2 regions of the Rhizobium sp. NLR10b genome follow, and region 1 is predicted to be linked to the other one. Evidence: predicted binding sites of a transcription regulator. Region 1 holds the regulator's gene; the other holds the start of a gene.
What was found. Region 1 encodes PhoB, which activates phosphate uptake and scavenging genes when phosphate is short. Its sites were predicted from a motif close to TGTCATNNANCTGTCAT; they were not measured.
Positions count from the first base shown of each region.

Region 1 (7,550 bases):
CACCGGCCTCTCCGGCGGTCAGCAGCAGCGCCTGTGCATTGCCCGCGCCGTCGCCGTCAGCCCGGAGGTCATCCTGATGGACGAACCCTGCTCGGCCCTTGATCCGATTGCCACCGCCAAGGTCGAGGAGCTGATCCACGAGTTGCGCGAGAACTACACGATCGTCATCGTCACCCACTCCATGCAGCAGGCCGCGCGTGTTTCGCAGCGCACCGCCATGTTCCACCTCGGCAACCTCGTCGAGGAGAACGACACCGACAAGATGTTCACCAACCCCGACGATCCACGCACCCAGGATTACATCATGGGTCGCTTCGGCTGATCCCGGCGACACGAAGCTTTCCGTTATTCGAGGACAAAGCCCCATGGCATCGACACATATTTATTCCGCCTATGATGATGATCTGAAGTTCCTCTCCAGGCGGATTTCCGAAATGGGCGGCCTGGCCGAACAGATGGTCGCGGAATCCGTCCGGGCGCTGGTCAACGGCGATACGGCGCTGGCGCAAAAGGTCATTTCCGACGATGTGATCCTCGATCACACCGAACGCGAGATTGGCGACAAGGCGATCGTCACCATCGCCCGCCGTCAGCCGATGGCCTCGGACCTGCGCGAGATCATGGGTTCGATCCGCATCGCCGCCGATCTCGAACGCGTCGGCGACCTCGGCAAGAACACCGCCAAGCGCGTCATCGCCGTGCAGAGCACAGGCGTGCCGCGCAAGCTCGCCCGCGGCCTCGAGCACCTCTCCGAGCTGGCGCTCGTCCAGCTCAAGGAAGTGCTCGACGTCTATACGACACGCGCCGCCGACAAGGCGACCGCCATCCGCGAACGCGACAACGAGATCGACGCGATGTACACCTCGCTGTTCCGCGAGCTCTTGACCTACATGATGGAAGATCCGCGCAACATCACGAGCTGCACGCATCTGCTCTTTTGCGCCAAGAACATCGAGCGCATCGGCGACCATGCCACCAACATCGCCGAGACGATTTACTACATGGCGACGGGCGCCCAGCCGGAAGGCGATCGTCCGAAGGATGACAGTGCCAACACCGTCGGCGCCGCGACGGAATAATTGTTCCGAACGAGCCGCCCGGGCCAGCCGCCCGGACCAGTCACTTGCGTGCGCGCCCGTTCGGGGCGCGCAAAGAGGTCGCAGCCAATTTCTGTATTTGCGCAGGACGCCTGCTTAAATCGTCCCGGTTTAACGCTTGTGCGCGAGGAGACGGACACGCATGATCCCGAGAGTCGCAGTTGTTGAAGACGAGGAAGCGCTGAGCGTGCTTCTTCGCTATAATCTTGAGGCGGAAGGCTTTGAGGTCGATACCATCCTGCGCGGCGACGAGGCCGAGATCAGGCTTCAGGAGCGCACGCCCGACCTTCTCATCCTCGACTGGATGCTGCCCGGCGTCTCCGGCATCGAACTCTGCCGGCGCCTGCGCATGCGGCCGGAAACCGAGCGGCTGCCGATCATCATGCTGACGGCGCGCGGCGAGGAGAGCGAGCGTGTGCGCGGACTGTCCACCGGCGCCGACGATTACGTCGTCAAGCCCTTCTCGACCCCCGAGCTCGTCGCCCGCGTCAAGGCGATGCTGCGTCGGGCCCGTCCCGAGGTGCTGTCCTCGGTGCTGAAATGCGGCGATATCGAGCTCGACCGCGAAACCCATCGTGTCCACCGCAAGAGCCGCGAAGTCCGCCTCGGCCCGACCGAATTCCGGCTGCTGGAATTCCTGATGTCGTCGCCGGGCCGGGTCTTTTCCCGTTCGCAGCTGCTGGACGGCGTCTGGGGCCACGACATCTATGTCGACGAACGCACCGTCGACGTCCATGTCGGCCGCCTGCGCAAGGCGCTGAATTTCTCCAACATGCAGGACGTCATCCGCACCGTCCGCGGCGCCGGTTATTCGATGGAGGCCTGAAGGCTGAGGGAGTGTGGGGTTGGCGTTCCCGCCAAACGCACGGCAGTACGGCTTGTGAGGCCCGCCTTGTCGTCCATCGTCGCCGCTGCGGAGCCAGCGTCGTTGCGCCGGCGAGGCTTATGCGTCTCGGCACCACCTTTCCATCGCGCCTGCAAAGCCGACTTGTCCCGGCGCCACCTCTCCTCCGTCAAGCCCTGGCATGACGGAGTGTGGGGGTTGCTAAACGCAAAGGTCACTTCCCACTCGAATAAGAAACGGCGGCCCGTTTTTTATGTCTGGCTATACCGGTCCGCTCAGCTGACCCGCGCCGCCGCCCGGCGGCGTTCGTTGATCGGCTGATAGGCAAGCTTCTGATGATAGCTGCAATAGGGCGAATTGTCCGGGGATTCGCAGCCGCAGAAATGGAAATCTTCCTTGAGCGGATCGCCGACCGGCCACTTGCAGGTGCGTTCGGTGAGCTCCGTCAGGCCGAGGCGGCGGGAAATCGGCACCACCACGTTGCCCTTCGGCACATATTCCATTTCCTCGACTGTATCGATCTCGATCTCTTCCTTCAGCAGGGTTGCGCCCTGCTGGCGGGTCACGGTGCGGGTGGCGATCCGGGAGGCGTAGTTCGGCGCGCGCGGCGCGGATGTCTGGCGCTTCGGCGTGCGCGCCGCGGTGGCCGTGCCGCCGGCCTTGGCGCGGCCGGGAAGGCTGAGCCTGTGCACCTTGCCGATAACGGCGTTTCGGCTGACCCCGCCAAGCTGCGCAGCAATCTGGCTGGCGCTCAGTCCTTCGGCCCAAAGCTTCTTGAGTTTCTCGACCCGCTCGTCTGTCCAGTTCATGCCCTGTCTCCACCTTTTGCGTTGGTGATGGCAGAATCCCTCACCGTTGTCCCGGAAGCCTCCGAAACAAGAAACGCTTGATCAATTTTGGTGACTAGTTCCGCCGCATGCAGTCTAGTAATTGAACTTTAACCTAGTGTGAGGCTGACTCCGTGACAAGAGTCGCGGGAATCCGGATGAATCGAATTTCAAGTTTTTCCCCAACTTGCTGCCTCTGCGTGTCATTTCTGCAATAATGCCTGTTGAAGGCCGAAAGTGCCCCTGTACAAGCTTGCGGCATACGCTAAGGCCGCAGTTTTGTTGACATTGCAGCGCGAAAAGGAAATAGTACCGCTCGCCGCCGAAAGGCGGCATTTTTGATTTTTCGGACCTGGTTTTGTTAGCCGGAATCCGCGCATGACAACATTGAACGGGAGACCCGCGATGGCTGAAGCCGCGCCGCTTTACGACACCTATTCTCGTGCCCCGCTGCGGTTCGAGCGAGGCGAGGGCGTATGGCTGATCGCCGAGAGCGGCGAGCGTTATCTCGATTTCGGCGCCGGGGTCGCCGTCACCTCCGTCGGCCACGGCAACCCGCATGTGGTCGCGGCGCTGAAGGAGCAGGCCGACAAGGTCTGGCACCTCTCCAATATCTATGAAATTCCCGGCCAGGAGCGCCTGGCCAAACGCCTGACCGACGCCACCTTCGCCGACAAGGTGTTCTTCACCAATTCGGGCGCCGAGGCGCTCGAATGCGCCATCAAGACGGCGCGCCGCTATCAGTTTTCCAAGGGCCATCCCGAGAGGTTCCATATCATCACCTTCGAAGGCGCTTTCCACGGCCGCACGCTGGCGACGATCGCCGCCGGCGGCCAGGAGAAATATCTCGAAGGTTTCGGCCCCAAGGCGCCGGGTTTCGATCAGGTGCCGTTCGGCGACATCGATGCCGTGCGTGCCGCCATTACCGATGCGACGGCCGCAATCCTGATCGAGCCGGTGCAGGGCGAGGGCGGCGTGCGTGCCGCCACCAGCGAATTCATGAAGGCGCTGCGCCGGATCTGCGACGAAAATGGCCTGCTGCTGATCCTCGACGAGGTGCAGACGGGCGTCGGCCGTACCGGCAAGCTGTTTGCCCATGAATGGTCCGGCATCACGCCTGATATCATGGCCGTCGCCAAGGGCATCGGCGGCGGTTTCCCGCTCGGCGCCTGCCTTGCAACCGCCGAGGCCGCTTCCGGCATGAAGGCCGGCACGCATGGTTCGACCTATGGCGGCAATCCGCTGGCCATGGCGGTCGGCAGCGCCGTGCTCGACGTCATCCTCGCCGATGGCTTCCTTGAGCATGTGCGCGACGTCGCGCTCGTCTTCCGCCAGGGACTGGCCTCGCTCAAGGATCGTTATCCCGATGTGATCGAGGATATCCGAGGCGAAGGGCTTCTTCTCGGCGTCAAGGCTGCGGTTCCCTCGGCCGAATTGCTGCAGGCGATCCGGGCCGCGCATCTGCTCGGCGTGCCGGCCGGCGACAACGTCATCCGCCTTCTTCCGCCGCTGGTGGTCACTGCCGAGGAAGCCCGCGAAGGGCTTGTGCGCCTCGAGCGCGCCGCCGAGAGCATCCGCGCCGCCAAGATCAAGAAGACGGCTTGAAGGGATCGCCGCCTTCGGGCGCACGACAGGTAAGAACATGGCTCCTAAACATTTCCTCGATCTTTCGGCCGTCACATCGGCCGACCTCAGAACCATCATGAACGACGCGCTCGCCCGCAAGCAGGCCTTCAAGGCCGGCAAGGGCGACAAGCCGCTCGCCGGCAAGATGCTGGCGATGATCTTCGAGAAGCCGTCGACGCGCACCCGCGTCTCTTTCGACGTGGGCATGCGCCAGCTCGGCGGCGAAACGCTGTTCCTCTCCGGCACCGAAATGCAGCTCGGCCGCGCCGAGACGATCGGCGACACCGCCAAGGTGCTGTCGCGTTATGTCGATGCGATCATGATCCGCACCACCGAACACTCGCGCCTGCTGGAGCTTGCCGAACATGCGACCGTGCCTGTCATCAACGCGCTGACGGACGATACCCATCCCTGCCAGATCATGGCCGATATCATGACCTTCGAGGAGCATCGCGGCCCGATCAAGGGCAAGACCATCGCCTGGACCGGCGACGGCAACAATGTGCTGCATTCGCTGGTCGAAGGGGCGGCGCGCTTCGGCTACCGCATGAACATGGCCGTCCCCCTTGGTTCGGAGCCCAAGGATCACTATCTGAACTGGGCCCGCAATGAGGGCGCCGAAATCATGCTCTGCCATGATGCCGACCGTGCGGTCGAAGGCGTCGATTGCGTGGTGACCGATACCTGGGTCTCCATGAATCAGGAACATCGGGCCCGGGGTCACAACGTCTTCCAGCCTTATCAGGTCAATGCGGCCTTGATGGCCAAGGCCGGCAGCGATGCATTGTTCATGCATTGCCTGCCCGCGCATCGCGGTGAGGAAGTGACGGACGAGGTGATCGACGGCCCGCAATCCGTGGTCTTCGATGAAGCGGAAAACCGTCTTCATGCGCAGAAATCGATTCTTGCTTGGTGCCTGGGCGCGATCTGAACCATAATCGGATGTTGCGAGTCATAAGCTTGCGGCCCGACTGCGCGAGCGCCGGACACTTTGGCCGCCGCTCCCGAAACTAGGAGTAAAGCCATGGCAGAAGCTGCAGCCGCCCTCGGCCAGTTCGATTTCGCCGGCGATGATCATGTCGTCCCCTTTCAGGTGGAGGGTCTGGATGTGCGCGGCCGCGCCGTCCAGCTCGGCCCCATGCTCGATGCCATCCTCGAGCGCCATCATTATCCCGCGCCCGTTGCCCGGCTGCTTGCCGAAGTCGTCGTGCTGACGGTGCTGCTCGGCACCTCGCTGAAGTTCGACGGCAAGTTCACCGTGCAGACCAAGGGCGACGGCCCGGTCGATCTGCTCGTCGCCGATTTCTCGACGCCGGAGAACGTGCGCGCCTACGCCCGTTTCGATCGGGCGCTGCTCGACCAGGCGATTGCCTCAGGCGAGACCGAGCCGGAGCAACTGCTCGGCAAGGGCGTGCTCGCCTTCACCATCGATCAGGGCAAGTTCGCCCAGCCCTATCAGGGTATTGTCGCGCTCGACGGCACCTCGCTCGAGGAGATCGCCGGCGTCTATTTCCGCCAGTCGGAGCAGATCCCGACGCGGGTGCGCCTGGCTGCGGCCGAACTCTTCGACCGTGACGATGCCGGCAAGCCGCGCCACCGCTGGCGGGCAGGCGGCCTCGTTGCCCAGTTCCTGCCGGAGGCGCCGGAGCGCATGCGCCAGCCCGATCTCCACGGCGGCGACGGCGATAACGGCGACCGTCCGCATGGCGAGGATGACGCCTGGACCGAAGCCCGCTCGCTGGTCGAGACCATCGATGCCGACGAGTTGACCGATCCGCAGGTCGGCACCGAACGCCTCTTGTTCCGCCTGTTCCACGAGCGCGGCGTGCGCGTCTTCGAGCCCCGCGCCGTCTTCGACCGCTGCAGCTGTTCGCGGGAAAAGATCGGCAACGTGCTGAAGGGTTTCACCGCCGAGGAGATCGAGGCCAGCCAGGAAAACGGCGAGATATCCGTCACCTGCGAATTCTGCTCGACCACCTACCGCTTCCAAGCAGCCGAGCTTCAGCCGGCGGAATAGGCTCAGTTAGCATTGAGAGCTGCCCCTCTCCCCGTAAATGGGGCGAGGGGACGTGCCCTGCGAGAGGTCGGCGGGGACAGATCGATCGCGGCATGGTCCCTTCGCCCCGTTTACGGGGAGAAGGTGCCGGCAGGCGAATGAGGGGCGGGTCTCGGCAATCTCTTGAGCGGGAGGAACTTGCCCTCAATTCAGCACACGCAGCAGCCCCGGCGAGTCAAGCGAGAAGGCGGGGATGTCGACGTCGAACAGCTCGCCTTCATCCGTTTCCATTTGATAGTGGCCGAACATCAGGCCTGAGGGCGTGTCGAGCGGGCAGCCGGAGGAATATTCGTAGGTGTCGCCCGGGCTGAGCCGCGGCTGCTCGCCGACGACGCCGGGGCCGGTCACTTCGTCCACCTGTCCGTTCTGATCGGTGATGTTCCAGTAGCGGTTGATGAGGCGAACGGCGACGCCGGAATTGTTGCTGATGACAATCCGGTAACCCCAGACATAGCGGTCGTCCTCCGGATCGGATTGCTCCTCCAGATAGAACGGTTCGACCACGACTTCGATATCTCTTGTGAGGGCGCGATACATGCCTTGCACCATAGTCAAGATATGTTACCCGTATCTTATAAGAGGCCCGGTCCGTCAAGAAACGGAACGTTGATCAGCGGTCAAATAGTGATGATCATATGGTTTTCGATCATTAAGCCTAATCGTCAGCCTTAATTTTACTTCGCAACGCCGGCGCGGCTGACCTTGTTCCCGCGGATCGGCGGCCGGCTCCACATTGAAGTCCGGCCGCTATTCCAGTCGATCAAGCCGATACCTTGGAAAGCGCCTGCGCGAAATCCTCGATCAGGTCGTCCGTGTCCTCGATGCCGGCCGAAAGCCGCACCGTACCCGGAGAAATGCCGAGTTCGGCGCGCGCCTCTTCCGTCAGGTTCTTGTGCGTGGTCGTTGCCGGATGTGTGATCAGGCTTTTGCTGTCGCCGAGATTGTTGGAGATCTTGATGATCTCAAGCGCATTCTGCAATGCGAAGGCCGCCTCCTTGCCGCCCTTCAGCTCGAAGCAGACGAGCGTCGAGCCGCCGGTCATCTGCTTGGCGATGATGTCGGCCTGCGGATGATCCTTGCGGCCGGGATAGATCACCTTG
Region 1 is NZ_JABDWV010000003.1:264,699-272,248, forward strand. Features, by position in the region: gene pstB (phosphate ABC transporter ATP-binding protein PstB) at 1-322, shown strand, start outside; gene phoU (phosphate signaling complex protein PhoU) at 366-1,079, shown strand; gene phoB (phosphate regulon transcriptional regulator PhoB) at 1,240-1,923, shown strand; gene HJB91_RS06205 (GcrA family cell cycle regulator) at 2,217-2,750, opposite strand; gene HJB91_RS06210 (aspartate aminotransferase family protein) at 3,174-4,373, shown strand; gene argF (ornithine carbamoyltransferase) at 4,411-5,325, shown strand; gene HJB91_RS06220 (Hsp33 family molecular chaperone) at 5,419-6,411, shown strand; gene apaG (Co2+/Mg2+ efflux protein ApaG) at 6,595-6,987, opposite strand; gene HJB91_RS06230 (O-succinylhomoserine sulfhydrylase) at 7,211-7,550, opposite strand, start outside.

Region 2 (7,550 bases), on a different contig from region 1:
GCTTCCCTTCCCGATCCTGATCGGCGATATTGGCGGCACCAATGCCCGCTTCTCCATCCTGACCGACGCCTATGCCGAACCGAAGCAGTTTCCGAACGTGCGCACGGCGGATTTCGCCACGATTGACGAAGCGATCCAAAAGGGCGTGCGCGACAAGACAGCGGTGCAGCCGCGCTCGGCGATCCTCGCCGTCGCCGGCCCGATCAACGACGACGAGATCTCCCTGACCAATTGCGACTGGGTGGTGCGGCCAAAGACGATGATCGAGGGCCTCGGCATCGAGGACGTGCTCGTCGTCAACGATTTCGAGGCGCAGGCGCTGGCGATTGCCGCCCTGTCTGATGAAAACCGCGAACGTATCGGCAGCGCCACCGGCGACATGGTCGCCTCGCGCGTCGTGCTCGGACCCGGCACCGGCCTCGGCGTCGGCGGACTCGTGCATGCCCAGCATACTTGGATTCCGGTTCCCGGCGAAGGCGGCCATGTCGATCTCGGGCCGCGCAGCAAGCGCGACTATGAAATCTTTCCGCATATCGAGACGATCGAAGGTCGTATTTCGGCCGAACAGATCCTCTGCGGACGCGGCCTCGTCAATCTCTACAACGCCATTTGCGTAGTCGACGGGAGCCAGCCGACGATGAAGGATCCGGCCGAGATCACCTCGCATGCGCTTGCCGGCAGCGATAAGACCGCCGTCGAGACCGTTTCGCTGTTTGCCACCTATCTCGGCCGCGTGGCCGGCGACATGGCGATGGTGTTCATGGCGCGTGGCGGCGTCTACCTCTCCGGCGGCATCTCGCAGAAGATCCTCCCGGCGCTGAAGAAACCGGAATTCCGGCAGGCTTTCGAGGACAAGGCGCCACATAGTGCGCTGCTTCGCACCATCCCGACCTATGTGGTGACGCATCCGCTGGCGGCGCTCGCCGGACTTTCGTCCTATGCGCGGATGCCGGCCAATTTCGGCGTATCGACGGAAGGCCGCCGCTGGCGGCGCTGAGCCCAGGGCGCGTCCCTCCGGGACGCGCCGCGGTCTAGCCAAACCAGTCCCAACTCTTTATAGAGCCGGCCAAAGTGCGCGCCACATTCACGACGCGCTCAGTCTCGGACAGGAAGCTTGATATTTGGAAGCCGTGGAAAGCAGAAAGCAGAGCGTCAGCAGCGATACCGTCACCGGCATCCTGAAGCGCATCATCGCTGAAAACGGCCGCGACCATCTCTGGGGTTATGTCTTCGCTATCGTCTGCCTCGTGGTCGTGGCACTTTCGACGGCGTTCACCGCCTGGATCATGCGGGCGATCATCGACGAGGCCTTCGCCAACCGCCGCGCCGACGTCGTCTGGATCATCTGTCTTTCGATCTTCATTGCCTTCGTGCTGCGCGGCTTTGCCAGCTACGGCCAGGCGGTGGCGCTTTCCAAGGTCGGCAACAATATCGTCGCCCGCTATCAGCGCCGCCTCTATGCCCATCTGATGACGCTTTCAGTCGGCTTTTTCAGCGAGGCGCGCTCGGCTCATATCGCCGCGCAAGTCAGCCAGAACGTTAGCGGCATCCGTGACGTGCTCAACCTGACGATCACCTCGACGGTGCGCGACCTCCTGACATTCGTTTCGCTGATCGGCGTGATGGTCCTCCAGGACCCGCTGCTGAGCCTCGCCGTGTTCATCATGGCGCCGCCACTGCTCTATGCGCTGCGTTATGTTTCCAAACGTCTTCGCTCGGCAACCCGCGAGGCCGTGCATCTGAACAGCCACGTGCTGGGGGCCATGCAGGAGACGATCCAGGGTATTGCCATCGTCAAAGCCTTCACGATGGAAGAGGAGCTGGAGAACAAGGTCAACAAGCTCATCACCGCCGCCGAAAACCGGGCGAACCGGATTGCCCGGCTTTCCGAGCGCACCTCGCCGCTGACGGAGAGCTTCGCAGGCTTTGCCGTCGCCAGCGTGCTTGCCTATGCCGCCTATCGCTCGATCTATTACAATGTGGCCCCGGGCGCCTTCTTCTCCTTCGTGACGGCGCTGCTGCTTGCCTATGACCCGGCCCGCCGCCTTGCCCGCCTGCAGGTGCAGATGGAACGCGCCGTCGTCAATGCACGGATGATCTACGAATTGCTGGACATGGAGCCGCGCCAGCGCGACCTGCCGGATGCCCGGCCGCTGACGGTGACGCAGGCGCGCATCGAATTCCGCAATGTTTCCTTCGCCTACGGCAGTGAAAGCGTGCTGAACAGTGTCAGCTTCGTCGCCGAGGGCGGGACGACCACGGCGCTTGTCGGCCCCTCTGGAGCGGGCAAATCCACCGTCATCAGCCTCATTCCGCGCTTCTACGACCCTCGCGAAGGCGAGATCCTGATCGACGGGCAGGATATCGCCCACATCACCAAGAAGTCGCTGCGCCAGCAGCTCGCCTATGTCTCGCAGCAGCCCTACCTGTTCGAGGGCACGATCCGCGACAATATCCGCTACGGCCGGCCGGAAGCGACCGATGCCGAGGTGGAAGAGGCCGCCCGGCTTGCCTATGCGCATGACTTCATCTCAGCGCAGCCGCAGGGTTACGATACGCCTGTCGGCGAAAACGGCGTGACGCTTTCAGGCGGCCAGCGCCAGCGACTTTCCATCGCGCGCGCTTTGGTGCGCAATGCACCGATCCTGCTGCTCGACGAGGCGACCTCCGCCCTCGACACCGAATCCGAGGCCGCCGTGCAGAAGGCGCTCGACGAGGCGATGACCGGGCGCACCGTGGTGGTGATCGCCCATCGGCTATCGACCGTGGTGCGCGCCGACAAGATCGTCGTCATGCAGCAGGGCCGGGTCGTCGAGGAGGGCAATCATGAGACGCTTGCGAAGGTCAGCGACGGTCTTTACGCTCGCCTCAACAATCTGCAGAGGCCCTCGGCCTCGGATTCATACTAAGCTGGCGAGACTGACATGAGCGATGCTGCGATGAAACTGGTGGTGGTCGGCGCAGCGGGACGCATGGGGCAGACGCTGATCCGGCTCATTCATTCCATGGAAGGCGTGATGCTGCATGCCGCCGTCGAACGTGCCGGCTCGCCCTTCGTCGGCAAGGATGCCGGTGAAATTGCCGGGCTCGGCCCGACCGGCGTCATCATCGGCGACGATCCGCTCCAGGCTTTCCTGCATGCCGAAGGCGTGCTCGATTTCACCGCGCCTGCCGCCACGGTGGAGTTTTCCGGTCTCGCCGCTCAGGCCCGCATCGTCCATGTCATCGGCACGACAGGCTGCTCGACCGAGGACAACGCGAAGATCGCCGCCGCGGCACGCCATGCCCGCGTCGTCAAGTCTGGCAATATGAGCCTCGGCGTCAATCTGCTCAGCGTTCTGGCCGAGCAGGCGGCACGAGCGCTCGATCCGGCGGACTGGGACATCGAAATCCTGGAAATGCACCACAAGCACAAAGTCGATGCTCCTTCCGGCACCGCCCTTCTCTTCGGCGAAGCGGCAGCCAAGGGCCGCAGTATCGATCTTGCCTCAAAATCGGTGAGGGTCCGCGACGGCCACACCGGCGCGCGCGAAGTCGGCACGATCGGTTTTGCGACGCTGCGCGGCGGCTCGGTCATCGGCGAGCATTCCGTGCTTTTTGCCGGAGAAGGCGAAATCGTCACCCTGTCGCACAGCGCGGCAGACCGCTCGATCTTCGCGCGCGGCGCGATCAAGGCGGCGCTCTGGGCGCGCGACAAGAAGCCAGGTTTCTATTCCATGCTCGACGTGCTCGGGCTTTCTTCCCAATAACGACATATCGGAGGCATATTCATGAGCGGTACCCTCGTCCTCGTTCGCCACGGCCAGAGTGACTGGAACCTGAAGAATCTCTTCACCGGCTGGAAGGACCCGGATCTGACGGAGCTCGGCATCCAGGAAGCCAACGCCGGCGGCGCCGCACTTGCCGAATACGGGATCAAATTCGACGTCGCCTATACCTCGGCGCTGGTGCGCGCGCAGCACACGCTGAAGCTCATCCTCGACAAGGTCGGCCAGCCCGACCTCGAGACGATCCGCGACCAGGCGCTGAACGAGCGCGACTACGGCGATCTCTCCGGCCTCAACAAGGATGACGCGCGTGCCAAATGGGGCGAGGAACAGGTTCATATCTGGCGCCGTTCCTATGACGTGCCGCCGCCGGGCGGCGAGAGCCTGCGCGACACCGGCGCCCGTGTCTGGCCTTACTACCTCACGGAAATCCTGCCGCGCGTGCTGCGCGGCGAAAAGGTGCTGGTCGCCGCCCACGGCAATTCGCTGCGCTCGCTGGTCATGGTGCTCGACAAGCTGACCAAAGAAGGCGTGCTCGCCCTCAATCTCGCGACCGGCGTTCCAATGGTCTACAAGCTGAAGGCGGATTCAACCGTGGCTTCAAAGGAAGTTCTGGGCGATATGTCCGGTGCACACTAATTCGGTGAGGCGTGCCGCCGGAAGCGGTCGGCACGCCTGCCTCAACTATTGGCCTCAGTTCTCGATCGTGAACTGCACCCGGTCGGCGGCGAAACGGCTGATCGAATATTGCACCGGCACGCCGTCGAGATCGGTGTTCATTGCCTTGGCGATCAGCAGGATCGCGCCGGGGGTGAGTTCCAGGTCGGCAAGGTCGGCTGTCCCGGCATGGGCAGCCGTCACCTCGGTTGTCGCGCGGACATAATCCGCCACGCCAAGCTCGGCGAAAGCCTTGGTGATCGATTCATGCTTGCGGTAGGCCTCGCCGATCCCGGCGAAACGTTCGGCGGGAAACCAGCTCGTCGCTTTTGAAACCGGCCGCCTGTCGGCATGGCGCAATGTTTCCAGCCGGATCACTTGCTCGCCCTGTTTCACACCCAACCAGCGGGCAACCTCGGCGCTCGCCTCCTCCTGCGCCTCATCGAGCAGAAGACCACGCGTCTCGCGCGCCTGATCGCCGATGCCGGCAGTGAAGCGCGTGCGCCGGGTGATCGGGAAGTTCAGCCGCTGCTTGCGCTCGATCAGCGTGCCGCGGCCTTGCACCGCGCGCACGATCCCCTCCTGCGCCAGCGCCGCCAGCGCACTGCGCACCGTATGCCTGTTAACGCCGAATTGCAGCGCCAGCACCGTTTCCGGCGGCACCATTCTCGTTTCGTCATAGGCTCCGTTGCCGATCGCCTCGCGAATTCGATCGGCGATCTGACGCCAGAGCGCCACACCTGTCTGCCTCTGCACCTGCTTCAGTCCTGCCATTCTGCCCCTGCCTTGCCCCACGATGTCACACGCTTGTCACGACACCGATTTAAGGCTAGGTATAACTTGTATGGTTGTCTATATCAATAGACATTTCGAGGAAAGCAGCGATGATATCAGCGGACAAGGAAGACGCCGCGTCGCAAACGGTCTCGGAGCGCAAACGCGCCGCCGATCTGTTGGCGCGAGCGGAACGGAGCGAACTCCAGGCAGTCTGGGACGCATTGCCGCAAAAGCCCGTGGCTTATCCGGTGCGCGGACCGGAGACCGGACTTGTAATGGTGCGCGGCCGCATCGGCGGCGGCGGAGCTCCTTTCAATCTCGGCGAGGTGACGATGACACGCGCGACGGTGCGGCTCGAGTCCGGTTCCATCGGTCATGCGCAGGCGCTCGGCACCGACCGGGAGAAGGCCCGTCTTGCGGCGATCTTCGACGCGCTCTGGCAGGAGGAGACGAGCAAGAATTTTGTCGAACAGGCACTGCTTTTGCCGATTGCCGCGCGCATCGCCGCCACTGAGCGCCGCAAGGCGGATGAGACGGCGGCAACCCGCGTCGATTTCTTCACCATGGTGCGGGGAGACAACTGATGGGTCTTGCGACAGAAGCTTTGATCGGCGGTTTTGCCGACCCGGTTTTCCATGCACAGAGCGTCTTCAAGATGCTGATGGACGGCATGGCCCGTCCCGGCGCCATTCAGACCATTGAGCCCGATATCGCTCCGCCGGCGCCGCTCGGCATTGCCGCCGGCGCGATCGCGCTCACGCTTTGCGACCACGACACGCCGGTCTGGCTTACCACGGGACTGGCGAAATCCGCCATGCCGGAGTGGCTCGGCTTCCACACTGGCGCGCCGCTGACCGCCGAGAAGGCCGATGCGCATTTTGCCTTCATTGAGGCGGGCATTACGCTTTGCTCCTTCGGCCTGTTTGCATCAGGCACACAGGAATATCCCGACCGTTCGACGACTGTTGTCATCGAACTTCCCGAACTCGACGGCGGACGCAGGCTGGCGCTGATGGGTCCGGGCATCAAGAGTGTCGTGGAGATCGGGCCGGCCAGCCTGCCGGAGACCTTCCTCAGACTCTGGAGCGAGAACCGGGCGCTCTTCCCGCGCGGCGTCGACATCGTGTTGACCTCAGGCAGACACTTCGTCTGCCTGCCGCGCACCACCAAGATCACAGCAACGGAGATCTGAGCTCATGTATGTTGCCGTCAAAGGTGGCGAGGCCGCCATCGCCAATGCCCATCGGCTGCTTGCCGACCGCCGCCGCGGCGACCGTTCGTTGCCGGCGATCGGCATTGAGCAGATCGTCGAACAACTCGCCCTCGCCGTCGACCGCGTCATGGCGGAGGCCTCGCTTTTCGACCGCACGCTCGCCGCCCTCGCCGTGCGCCAGTCGCGCGGCGACATGATCGAGGCGATCTTCCTGCTGCGCGCCTATCGCACGACGTTGCCGCGCTTCGGCTATTCCAAGCCGCTCGAGACAGCTGACATGACGATCGAACGGCGCATCTCGGCGACTTACAAGGATCTGCCGGGCGGCCAGCTGCTTGGGCCTACTTTCGACTATACTCATCGCCTTCTCGATCCGTCGCTGCTTCAGGACGAACTGGTCGAGGCGCCGGCCCGGCGCCCGGCCGAGACCGGCCGCGTCATGCGCGTCTCCGAAATCCTCGGCGAAGAGGGCCTGATCGAGGCCGACGGCGACATGCCCGAAGATCACGAGATCGGAGACCTGACCCGCGAGCCGATGGAATTTCCGATGACCCGCGACCTGCGCCTGCAGGCGCTTTCCCGCGGCGACGAGGGCTTCCTGCTAGCGCTCGGTTATTCCACTCAGCGTGGCTATGGCCGAAACCACCCCTTCACCGGCGAGATCCGCATCGGCGAAGCCGAGGTGGAATTCGACGTGCCGGAGCTCGGTTTCGCCGTCTCGCTTGGCACAATCCAGATCACCGAATGCCAGATGGTCAACCAGTTCAAGGGCTCGGCCAAGGCGCCGCCGCAGTTTACCCGCGGTTACGGCCTGGTCTTCGGACAGAGCGAGCGCAAGGCAATGGCGATGTCGCTGGTCGATCGCGCGCTTCGCGCCGAAGAACTCGGCGAGGATATCACCGCGCCGGCACAGGACGAGGAATTCGTCATTTCGCACTCCGACAATGTCCAGGCGACCGGCTTCGTCGAGCACCTGAAGCTGCCGCATTATGTGGACTTCCAGGCGGAACTCGATCTCGTCCGCCGCATGCGCCGCGAATTCGAAGCCGCCCGCAATGCCGGCGAAGACATGAAGGAAGCCGCCGAATGAGCGATCTCGCCAGCTACAACTTCGCCTATCTCGACGAGCAGACCAA
Region 2 is NZ_JABDWV010000018.1:49,830-57,379, forward strand. Features, by position in the region: gene HJB91_RS25840 (glucokinase) at 1-997, shown strand, start outside; gene HJB91_RS25845 (ABC transporter ATP-binding protein) at 1,122-2,909, shown strand; gene dapB (4-hydroxy-tetrahydrodipicolinate reductase) at 2,925-3,749, shown strand; gene HJB91_RS25855 (2,3-bisphosphoglycerate-dependent phosphoglycerate mutase) at 3,771-4,406, shown strand; gene phnF (phosphonate metabolism transcriptional regulator PhnF) at 4,461-5,198, opposite strand; gene phnG (phosphonate C-P lyase system protein PhnG) at 5,309-5,785, shown strand; gene phnH (phosphonate C-P lyase system protein PhnH) at 5,785-6,393, shown strand; gene HJB91_RS25875 (carbon-phosphorus lyase complex subunit PhnI) at 6,398-7,504, shown strand; gene HJB91_RS25880 (alpha-D-ribose 1-methylphosphonate 5-phosphate C-P-lyase PhnJ) at 7,501-7,550, shown strand, end outside.
Region 2: phnF (phosphonate metabolism transcriptional regulator PhnF) is a predicted target of PhoB. The motif match lies at 5,222-5,238, and genes of this name have one in related genera.